Regions from separate parts of the Dickeya parazeae Ech586 genome, predicted to be linked through region 1. Evidence: predicted binding sites of a transcription regulator. Region 1 holds the regulator's gene; the other holds the start of a gene.

The links. The regulator sigma-54, encoded in region 1, starts transcription at its own class of promoters, with help from an activator protein. The targets are predictions, from matches to a motif close to GTTGGCACANNTTTCGCTNT.
Region 2: a site for sigma-54 is predicted at 2,247-2,266, ahead of DD586_RS19340 (amino acid ABC transporter substrate-binding protein). Genes of this name have one in related genera too.

The regions. Positions count from the first base shown of each region.
Region 1 is NC_013592.1:327,473-332,556, forward strand. It holds gene rapZ (RNase adapter RapZ) at 1-260, opposite strand, end outside; gene ptsN (PTS IIA-like nitrogen regulatory protein PtsN) at 398-889, opposite strand; gene hpf (ribosome hibernation promoting factor) at 983-1,270, opposite strand; gene rpoN (RNA polymerase factor sigma-54) at 1,295-2,728, opposite strand; gene lptB (LPS export ABC transporter ATP-binding protein) at 2,777-3,502, opposite strand; gene lptA (lipopolysaccharide ABC transporter substrate-binding protein LptA) at 3,518-4,096, opposite strand; gene lptC (LPS export ABC transporter periplasmic protein LptC) at 4,074-4,643, opposite strand; gene kdsC (3-deoxy-manno-octulosonate-8-phosphatase KdsC) at 4,640-5,084, opposite strand, start outside.
Region 2 is NC_013592.1:4,432,494-4,437,577, forward strand. It holds gene purB (adenylosuccinate lyase) at 1-178, opposite strand, end outside; gene DD586_RS19330 (nuclear transport factor 2 family protein) at 520-858, opposite strand; gene DD586_RS19335 (iron-containing alcohol dehydrogenase family protein) at 937-2,010, opposite strand; gene DD586_RS19340 (amino acid ABC transporter substrate-binding protein) at 2,309-3,118, shown strand; tRNA gene DD586_RS19345 (tRNA-Pro) at 3,218-3,294, opposite strand; tRNA gene DD586_RS19350 (tRNA-Leu) at 3,332-3,417, opposite strand; tRNA gene DD586_RS19355 (tRNA-His) at 3,437-3,512, opposite strand; tRNA gene DD586_RS19360 (tRNA-Arg) at 3,595-3,671, opposite strand; gene thrP (bifunctional threonine/serine APC transporter ThrP) at 3,819-5,084, opposite strand, start outside.

The DNA of each region.
Region 1 (5,084 bases):
GCATCCAGAAACAGCAATTGAGGCGAAAAGCTCTGAGGCAGACGTGTCAGGGCATGCTCCAGTACTTCCGGCGTTTCCGGCAGGTTACGCACGTCAATGCTGACCGCGGCGGAAATGTTCCGTTCCGCCAATGTCTGCGCCAGCTCGGGCAACAACACCACCGGCAGGTTATCTACGCAATAGAAACCCATGTCTTCCAGCGCGCGCAAGGCTACGGATTTTCCCGAGCCTGAACGACCACTGACAATCATCAGCACCATCTGACGACTCCCCCCTGGCAGCGGGATGGTGAATGTCCACCGCCACAGTTAGCTAACTTCGTTTTCCCGGCCAGGCCGGTATCTGTCAGGCTTACACCTGCTGTCATTCATGATTGGATAACGTCCGAAGCCTGCCGTCAGGGCTGGTCGGGCAGATCATCCGCTTCGGTCATGATCTGATAGAGCTCTTCATCGCTTTGGGCAGCGCGCAGGCGCTTACACACGATTTTATCCGCCAGTCGTTTGGCGACAAGCGATAGCGTATGCAAATGGGTTTTACATTGTTCAGTGGGAACCAGCAAGGCAAAAAGCAGATCGACCGGCTGGTTATCGATGGCATCAAAGGCTATCGGTTGTTCCAACTGGATAAAGACGCCGACTGCACCGAGCGTATTGTCGTCTTCCAGCTTGCCGTGCGGAATGGCGATACCATTGCCGATTCCGGTACTGCCCATGCGCTCGCGGGTCAGAATGGCTTCAAACACCATCTGTGGCGGCAAATTGAGCTGTCTGGCGGCCAGTTCACTGATAATTTCCAGTGCGCGCTTTTTGCTCTGACAGTGGACGGCGCTACGCGTGCACTCCTTACGGAGGACGGTGCTAAGTTGCATAACGGGCTCGTTGTTCATGATGCGTTCACTTAACGACACGGTTGCCTTCGGTTACCAGCCTGCCATAAAGCAAGCAGGCTGGTTGCTGTCCCTGCACCTGAAACGGCAACATCAGTGCTGTTTCAGTTTATCCTTATGTTTGTTTAACTGTCTCGCCAGCTTGTCGATCAGTAGATCGATGGCGGCATACATATCATCCGCTTCCGATGTGGCATGCAGCTCACCTCCGTTGACGTGGATCGTGGCATCTGCAATGTGCAGGATCTTCTCCACTTTCAGTACCACGTACACCTGATTGATACGATCAAAGTATTGCTCAAGTTTGGCGAATTTTGAGGTCACGAATTCGCGCATAGCATCCGTGATTTCGACGTGGTGTCCGGTAATGTTAAGCTGCATATCGTCTTCCTTCTCATGTAGGGGTCAAACCAGCTGTTTGCGTTGGTTTGACGGCGGGATAGATAAAGACTCTCGATACTTGGCGACAGTACGGCGGGCCACAATGATTCCCTGTTCGGAAAGCAGGGTGGTCAGCTTGCTGTCGCTCAGCGGTTTAGCGGGATTTTCCGCTGCAATGAGTTTTTTCACCAGCGCACGGATAGCGGTGGACGATGCCTCGCCGCCGCTGTCTGTATTGACGTGGCTGGAAAAGAAATACTTCAGCTCAAAAATACCACGCGGACTGTGCAAAAATTTCTGGGTCGTCACGCGGGAAATGGTGGACTCATGCATATCCACGGCCTGAGCGATATCCGCCAGCACCATGGGTTTCATAAATTCTTCACCGTGTTCGAAGAACGCCTGTTGTTGTTCCACAATGCAACGGGTGACTTTCAACAGGGTATCGTTACGGCTTTCCAGACTCTTGATGAGCCAGCGCGCTTCCTGCAAATGACTGCGAATGAACTGCCCGTCGCTGTCGTTACGCGCACTGTTGCCAAGAGCGGCATACTGTTGGTTGATTTGCAGCCGTGGCACGCTGTCGGTGTTGAGTTCTACCATCCAGTGGCCTTGTACCTTGCGAACCAGGACGTCTGGAATGACATACTCGGATTCGCCTGTATTGATAGACTGCCCAGGGCGCGGATCCAGTGACTGAATCAGCGCCAACGCTTCTTTCAATACGTCTTCTTTGAGGCGGCTGGTACGGATCAGGGTGCGGAAATCATGGTTGGCGAGCAAATCGAGATAGTCGCTGACAATCAACCTGGCTTCGCTCAGACGGGGAACGTCGCTGTTGAACTGCGATAGCTGTACCAGCAGACATTCGCGTAAATCGCGGGCTGCCACGCCGACAGGGTCAAAACGTTGCACGCGTTTGAGCACCGCCTCCACTTCTTCCAGCGTGACCTCTTCATTGCCGATGCTTTCACGGATGTCATCCAGCGATACCGTCAGGTAACCGGTGTTGTCCACCGCATCGACGATGGACGTGGCAATCGCGGCATCGGTATCGGAAAACGGCGTCAACTCCACCTGCCACATCAGGTAATCCTGCAGTGTCTGCGTGGTTTCACCCTGATAGACCGGTAATTCCTCATCACGGTAGTCGGTGCTGGTACCGGAGGGCGTACCGGCGGTGTAGATTTCATCCCAGGCGGCGTCGAGCGGTAACTCGTCGGGCATCTCTTTTTGCTCCAGCGCCTCGCGGGTGTCCAACGCTTCGCTGTCGCTGATTTCCTGGGTTTCTATTTCGTCATGAATATCGGCCTGCTCCAGCAACGGGTTGCTTTCCAGCGCCTGTTGGATTTCCTGCTGGAGTTCAAGCGTGGACAACTGCAGCAGGCGGATGGCCTGCTGTAACTGCGGTGTCATAGCCAGTTGCTGGCTGAGCCTGAGTTGCAAACCTTGCTTCATAACGCGCGTTAACTTCCTTTTGAATTATCAACCTAAAACATGACGTGGTTAGAGTCGGAAGCCTTCGCCCAGATAGACTCGTTTTACCTGCTCATTCGCCAGTATATCCATCGGGGAGCCGTGGGCAATAAGCTGACCCTGACTCACGATATAGGCACGTTCACAGACATCGAGCGTTTCACGCACATTATGGTCGGTAATCAGTACGCCTAACCCACTATCGCGCAAATGCTCAATGATTTTCTTGATGTCGAGAACCGAAATCGGATCTACCCCGGCAAAGGGTTCGTCCAGCAGGATGAATTTGGGGTTGGCAGCCAGCGCCCGGGCGATTTCCACCCGACGGCGTTCACCACCGGACAACGATTGTCCCAGACTATCGCGCAGGTGAACAATATGAAACTCTTCCATCAGTTCGTTGGCGCGATCCTGCTGTTGCTCGCGGGTCAGATCTTTTCTGATCTCCAGTACCGCCATCAGGTTGTCGTAGACGCTCAGTCGCCGGAAAATCGAGGCCTCTTGCGGCAGGTAACCAATACCGCGACGGGCGCGATCGTGCAACGGCAGCAGGCTGATGTCCTCATCGTCTATCACGATACGACCTTCGTCACGTGGGACGATACCGACAACCATATAGAAGGTGGTCGTCTTGCCGGCCCCGTTAGGGCCGAGCAGCCCAACGATTTCGCCGGAATTGACATTCAGGCTGACGTTTTCCACCACTTTGCGGCCTTTATACGCCTTGGCCAGATTTTCGGCGATTAGTGTTGCCATGGGTTAGCGCGTTACTCACTGTTGTTTGGTGGGCTTGCCGGTGTTGCTGCCGGGCTTGGCGCCATTTTGCGCGCCTTTATCCTGCAATTGTGTCGGGACCAGCACGGTAGTGACTCGTTTGCCTTTGTCGCTGAACGCTTCCATCTGCTGTTGCTGTACCAGATAGGTGATGCGGTCGCCCTTGACGTTGCTGTCCAGCTGTTCCAGATAAGCATTGCCGGTTAATGTGACCAGTTGCTTGTCCATTTCATAGCGTATTTTCTGAGCATGGCCTTTGACGGGCTTACCGTTGTCCTGCATTTGGTAGAAGGTCGCCGGATTGCCGTAGCCTTCGATGATTTCATGGCCTTGCTGGCCGTTAGGACGGGTTACGACGACTTTGTCGGCCTGTGCTTTTATCGACCCCTGCGTGACGATAACGTTGCCGGTAAACGTCACCACATTGCCTTGCATGTCCAGTGCCTGCTGGTCGGAGGTAATGTGGATCGGTTGCTCGGTATCTCCGGTCAGTGCCAGTGCCGGAATACTGACGGCAAAAAGCGAGCTGGCGATCAGGATGCTGTGTAACACATTAATTTTTTGGTTGGATTTCATAATAGGATTTTACCTTATCGATCAACTCAGCGGTTTTGCTGCGCAGGTTTCCGCGCATTTTCAGTCCGTTAGAGGTAAAGCTGGCACCGTACAGGGTGACCTCATCATCTGACGTCACGTCCTGCGTAACCAGATTAATCTGCGCATTGTCCGTTTTAATCCGCTTTAACTGCGAATCGTCGGTCAGGCTGGTGACCTCGACATGACCGTACAGATACAACATGCGATCTTTTGTCAGCTTGGCGCGATCTGCGCGCACCGACCAGGTCGCGATAGCTTGTTCATTGAACATGGTCGCTACCGGTTGAGTAAACCAGCTGACTTGTTCGGTGTTGTAGTGCTCGGCTTTTTCGGCTACCAGCCTGTAACTCAGTTTCCCGGTCGGGTCATACACCATCGTCGTGTTTTGCTGCATGGTGTAGGCCGGGTCATTATTTTGTACTTCAGTCGGCCCGCTTCCTTCCCGTCGGGTCGTCAAATTTAACCCGATAAGCACCAGCGCAATCAATGCCAGCAACAACGTCAGCCAGCGTTTCGTTTTACTCATATCGACAGCCCTTTGGCAAAGTCCAGTTTACCCTGTGCCAGCAGAATAAGATCGCAAATCTCTCGTACTGCGCCACGGCCGCCGCCGATACGCGTGACGTAATGCGCTCGGGGTAGCAACAGTGGGTGGGCGTCCGCGACGGCGACGCTGAGCCCCACCTCGGCCATCACCGGCCAGTCGATCAGATCGTCGCCGATATACGCCACCTGGCTGGCAGTGAGCGACAGTGTATCCAACAGCTCGCGGAAGGCCAAAATCTTATCTGATTGTCCCTGATATAAGTGGCGTATTCCCAATGTCTGGCAGCGGTCGATGAGTAACTGCGATGAGCGGCCGGTGATAATCGCCACGTCGATATCCGACGTCAGCAGGCAGCGAATGCCGTAACCGTCGCGGACATGAAAGGTTTTCAGCTCTTCGCCCTGATTTCCCATGTAAATC
Region 2 (5,084 bases), 710 kb from region 1:
CAGCAATGGTGTCGGCCGCATCCTGCGGAATGACACCCAGCTCGCCCTCTGCCAGTGCCAACGCAATTTCCACGTCAACCTGGCGGGTCAGACGGTTTTGCTCTGACCATACGGCGCGCATTTCTGGTGTGCCAAAGTTATTTCCAATAAGAAGAAAATCAATCAGATGTGATGCCATAACTCACTCGTTTACATTGTAATAATGGGGGAAAGAGAGGCGGGTCGAGACGACGCTGTTATTTGTCTGTGACTATATCACTGGCGATATTCGCGCCTATATACGTGATCGATCTAACATATTCTTTATTGTTTTATGATTTCTCTGGTGATTATTTTCTTCGCAATGAAAAGATCGGCGAGATGGGTAGCGAATGGATAGCAGAACGGGCGCGCGTTATGACATAACGATTTTTCAGCGCGCTTTATTGATGGGTTTTGAAACCTGGGCATGACACCCGCACAAATACACCAGGAGGGTGATTGTGTGGGGGATGGTGACCAAAACAACGACAAAAACAGCTACGACGCAAAATAGAACCATGCGGTCGTAATCAAGCCATCGTTCACTTCAAACACGGCGATACTTTCGAGCGCATCAGGACCGAGGCCGTAAATCTTTTCATGATCAAAAACCTGATTACCCAGCACGGTACGAGAGACCAGCTCAGCACGCAGCGCGGGATTATTAAAACGATGCTCGCGATAAAACGCCTCCAGTGCCGCCTTCCCTACCATAGAGGGATGTTCAGACGGCATACGATACGCCTGGAAATGCTCATGGAAACAAGCAGAAAAAGCCGCCAAATCATGGGCGTTATAAGCAGCGAACTGTTTCTCAACCGGTGCGACAACTGACATACTCAACTCCATTTAAATGCAAATTTAATGAATAAAAATTCACATAAAGAAATACAGCAGTCAGGTATAAAAAGCAAATCAGACGCGGTACTGCGTCGCAAGCACCGCGTGCCGAATCGCCTCTGGTGCGAGCGAAAATGGCAGTAACACGGCACTGTCTTTGGGGAATTTAAATGTTTCAGACAACGTCTCTGCCAGTTCGGCATAGCGTGCCTCCGCTACCGGCAAATGCGCAGGAGCATCATAACGCTGTAAGTGTGCCAGCAAATCGGGTTCAACCGAGCCGTCACCACGCGCCAGCAGGGACTGTACACGTAATCCGAATCCTACCTTCTCGCCGTGTAGCCAGCCATGCAGCTCAGGAACGTGTGTCATGCGATTATGAATCGCGTGGGCTACGCCAGGTGATGGTGAATCATCACGCATACTGTTAGCCAGACCTGCCAAGGCAATATTGGCATCGATCACCTTTTGTAATGCCCGCGTGACACGCTGCTCTGCATTGTCATGCAAAGCCTGTTCGCCCCACTGTACAAAGGTGTCTTTCGCCAGCGCCGCGGCCTGTATTTTAAGGTTCAACGCCAGATTATCGCTATTTTTCGCCAAATAGGGTTGAAATTCGTACCATTTGGCAAGAGCATCCACGATCCCAGCCTTCAGGTAGCGCACATCGCTACGGGCAATCACATCGCTGTCCACCAGCACCATTTGGGGCATACGCTGTAATACCAGTGTTCCCTGATGCCTGCCCTGCTCATCATACAAAATACTGATAGGAGACCAGGCAGCGCAGGTGGCAGCAATCGTCGGCAACGTCGCAACCTGACCGTTGTCCAACCCATCAGCAACCGCTTTGGCGCAGTCCATTACTCGGCCACCACCAACCCCCAACACAAAATGAACACCTTGTTGAGCAATTTGATGCCGATGGTATGCGATAGCATCGCGCGTGCATTCACCTTCCAACAGATGCACAACACATTGTACGTCGGCCTTCGTCAAACTCTCGGACAGCGAACTTCGCACGGCATCCCAGGCTCGCGGGCTGGTTAATACAGCGATGCGATGCGAAAACGGCGCAATGAGCTCACCAATGCGTGACAGTAAACCTGACTGATGGTGATAGACCCCGGGGGATTTTATGGCAAACACAGTAATTCCTTGATGTCCCTATGCTGTACCAACCCATACGCACAGCTTGCAGGACATAATAGTAAAATGTTGTCTGCACGGTGTAACCGCTCAAATGATGATAAGATATAACGTGATGGTATAAATTTCCCTTTATTTTGAATGATATAGTATTCCCCACAACCAACGATTCATCACCTCTGTTACTCCTTATCCCGCTTTTTTCGTCTGTCATGCCCCCCAGAGTTGATGAGTACGTTGCGACATATACCGCTATCAGACCTGATCCAAACCAGGAATATTCATACAGGAATTCATAATGAGAACCCGACTGACTCGCTACCTCAGCGCCGCGCTATTCCCTGCCATTGCAGCCGTGATGTTGAACGGCTGTGATAACAACACGAGTACACAGACACAGAACAACGTGCTACGTGTAGGTACCACAGGTCAAAGTTATCCGGGTTCTTATAAAGAGAACGGCACGTTAGTGGGTTATGATGTGGAAGTGGCAGAAACCATCGCTCACAAACTGGGTTATCAGATAGCCTGGACCACCGCTGATTTCAGCGGATTGATGGGCCAGTTGGAAGCAGGAAAACTGGATACGGTCGCCAATAATTTTGTGAAAACAACCGAGCGCCAGAAAAAGTACGACTTCACCAACACGTATCTCAACTATGCATCGCAAATCGTCACCAGCATTAACAACAAAGACATTCAATCTCTGGACGACCTTAAAGGTAAAACGGTGTCTGGCGTGCTGGGGTCTACCCATGTCACCAATCTGCGCAACGCGTTCCCCAATAATGACGTCACCATTCGCACCTACGAAACTCGCGATGGTGCGATGAGTGATGTTATCAATAACCGTGTTCAGGGCTACGTCAACTCACGCCCTATCCTGCTGGCAGAAATTAACAAACGTCACTTGCCGTTAAAACTGGTTGGTAACCCCATCTCCAACGAACAAGTCTCCTTCCCGTTTGCCAAGACACCGGAAGGCAATAAATTACTGGCGGAATTTAACCAACAGCTGCAGGAACTGCGTCAGAATGGTCAGCTAAAAGTGCTGGCAGAGAAATATTTCGGTAGCGATAAGGTGCTGGAAAGCAGTAAAGCGGAATAAGTGACTTATCACCTCGACCACGACGTTTTTATAGCATTCTCAGTGTTAAAAGCAAAAAAAACGGCAGTCCGTCTGGACTGCCGCTTCTTCAGAATAGGATGGTCGGCGAGAGAGGATTCGAACCTCCGACCCACTGGTCCCAAACCAGTTGCGCTACCAAGCTGCGCTACTCGCCGATCATGGTCTAACACGGTACTGCTATTTTCGTTTGTGTGGTGCGAAGAGAGGGACTTGAACCCTCACGTCCTAAGGACACTAACACCTGAAGCTAGCGCGTCTACCAATTCCGCCACCTTCGCGCGTCACAAACTTAAAATTTGGGGTGGCTAATGGGACTCGAACCCACGACAACTGGAATCACAATCCAGGGCTCTACCAACTGAGCTATAGCCACCATATACCACTGCTTTACTACGTATTCCGGTACTCGATTTACGGGGTAATAAGTACCTCCGCAGCTCCCGCGCCCAATCTAATGGCGCGCCCGACAGGATTCGAACCTGAGACCTCTGCCTCCGGAGGGCAGCGCTCTATCCAGCTGAGCTACGGGCGCGTAGCGCCGTTGCGGGTGGGGATAGTACGGATTTAATAGGGGGCTGTCCAGTGCTTTTTTCACAGAAATGATGCGTTTGCTTATGCTTTGCTCATTTACGGTCAAAACCCGGTTCAATCCACCGTCACCACCCGCAGCTCGCTGCGATTACTCCTCTTGTGCCTGCATTTGCGGCTGTTTTTTACCCAGCCCCAACACAACGTACAGCACACTGACCGCCGCCAGGAAAATACCGCCGACCACCAGCGACATTCGCGTGTCTTCGTTAACGTACATCCCAACCAGCACACAGAGAAGGAATGCCATCGTCAGGTAATTCACCCACGGGAACAAAATAGACTTAAACGGGTGACCAGCGATCGCCGCCTGATGCTGCTGACGGAAACGCAACTGGCTAATCAGCACCACAAACCAAGGGATCATACCCGGCAGTACGCTGGCGCTATAGACATACACGAACACTTTTTCCGGGTTAGGGATAATGTAATTCAGCGCAGACCCTGCCACCAGACACAGAATCGACACCAGCACCCCAACAGCAGGCACACCGCCTGCGGTTACCCGCCCTAACGCCGCCGGTAGCTGACGGTTGTTAGACAGCGAATACAGCATACGCCCACAGCTATACATACCGCTGTTGCAACCAGACAACGCCGCGGTCAGCACCACAAAGTTGATAATTCCCGCTGCAGCGGTAATGCCGATTTTGGCGAAGGTCAGCACAAACGGGCTACCGGACGTGCCGATTTCATTCCACGGGAAAATCGTGACGATCACGAAAATGGCACCGACATAGAAAATCAGGATACGCCACAGGATGTTATTGATAGCCCGTTTCAGCGTCACCTGCGGGTTACGCGCTTCACCAGCGGTAATCCCGACCAGTTCGACCCCCTGATAGGACGCCACCACCAGACAGAGCGCAAACAGCACGCCTTTCCAGCCGCCAGCCAGGAAGCCGCCGTGTTCGGTCAAATTAGTCAATCCGATAGACTGGCCGTGGTTGCCGATCCCAAAGAAAATAATCCCGACACCCACCACAATCATCACCACAATGGTGGTTATCTTGATCATCGAGAACCAGAACTCGAGCTCACCATACAGCCGCACCGCCGCCAGATTCGCGGCTGCCACCAGCGCCACTGCGCCGATCGCGGGTATCCACTGCGGTAACGTCGGGAACCAGTACTGCACGTAGACGCCGATGGCAGTAATTTCTGAAATCCCCACCGCCATCCACATAAACCAGTATCCCCAGGCCGTGAGATAGCCGAAAAACGGACTCAGGTAATTATGCGCATAAACCGCAAACGAACCGGTTACCGGTTCCAGAAACAACATCTCGCCCATCGAGCGCATGATGAAGAATACAAACACGCCCGCCACGATATAGGCCAACAGCACGGACGGCCC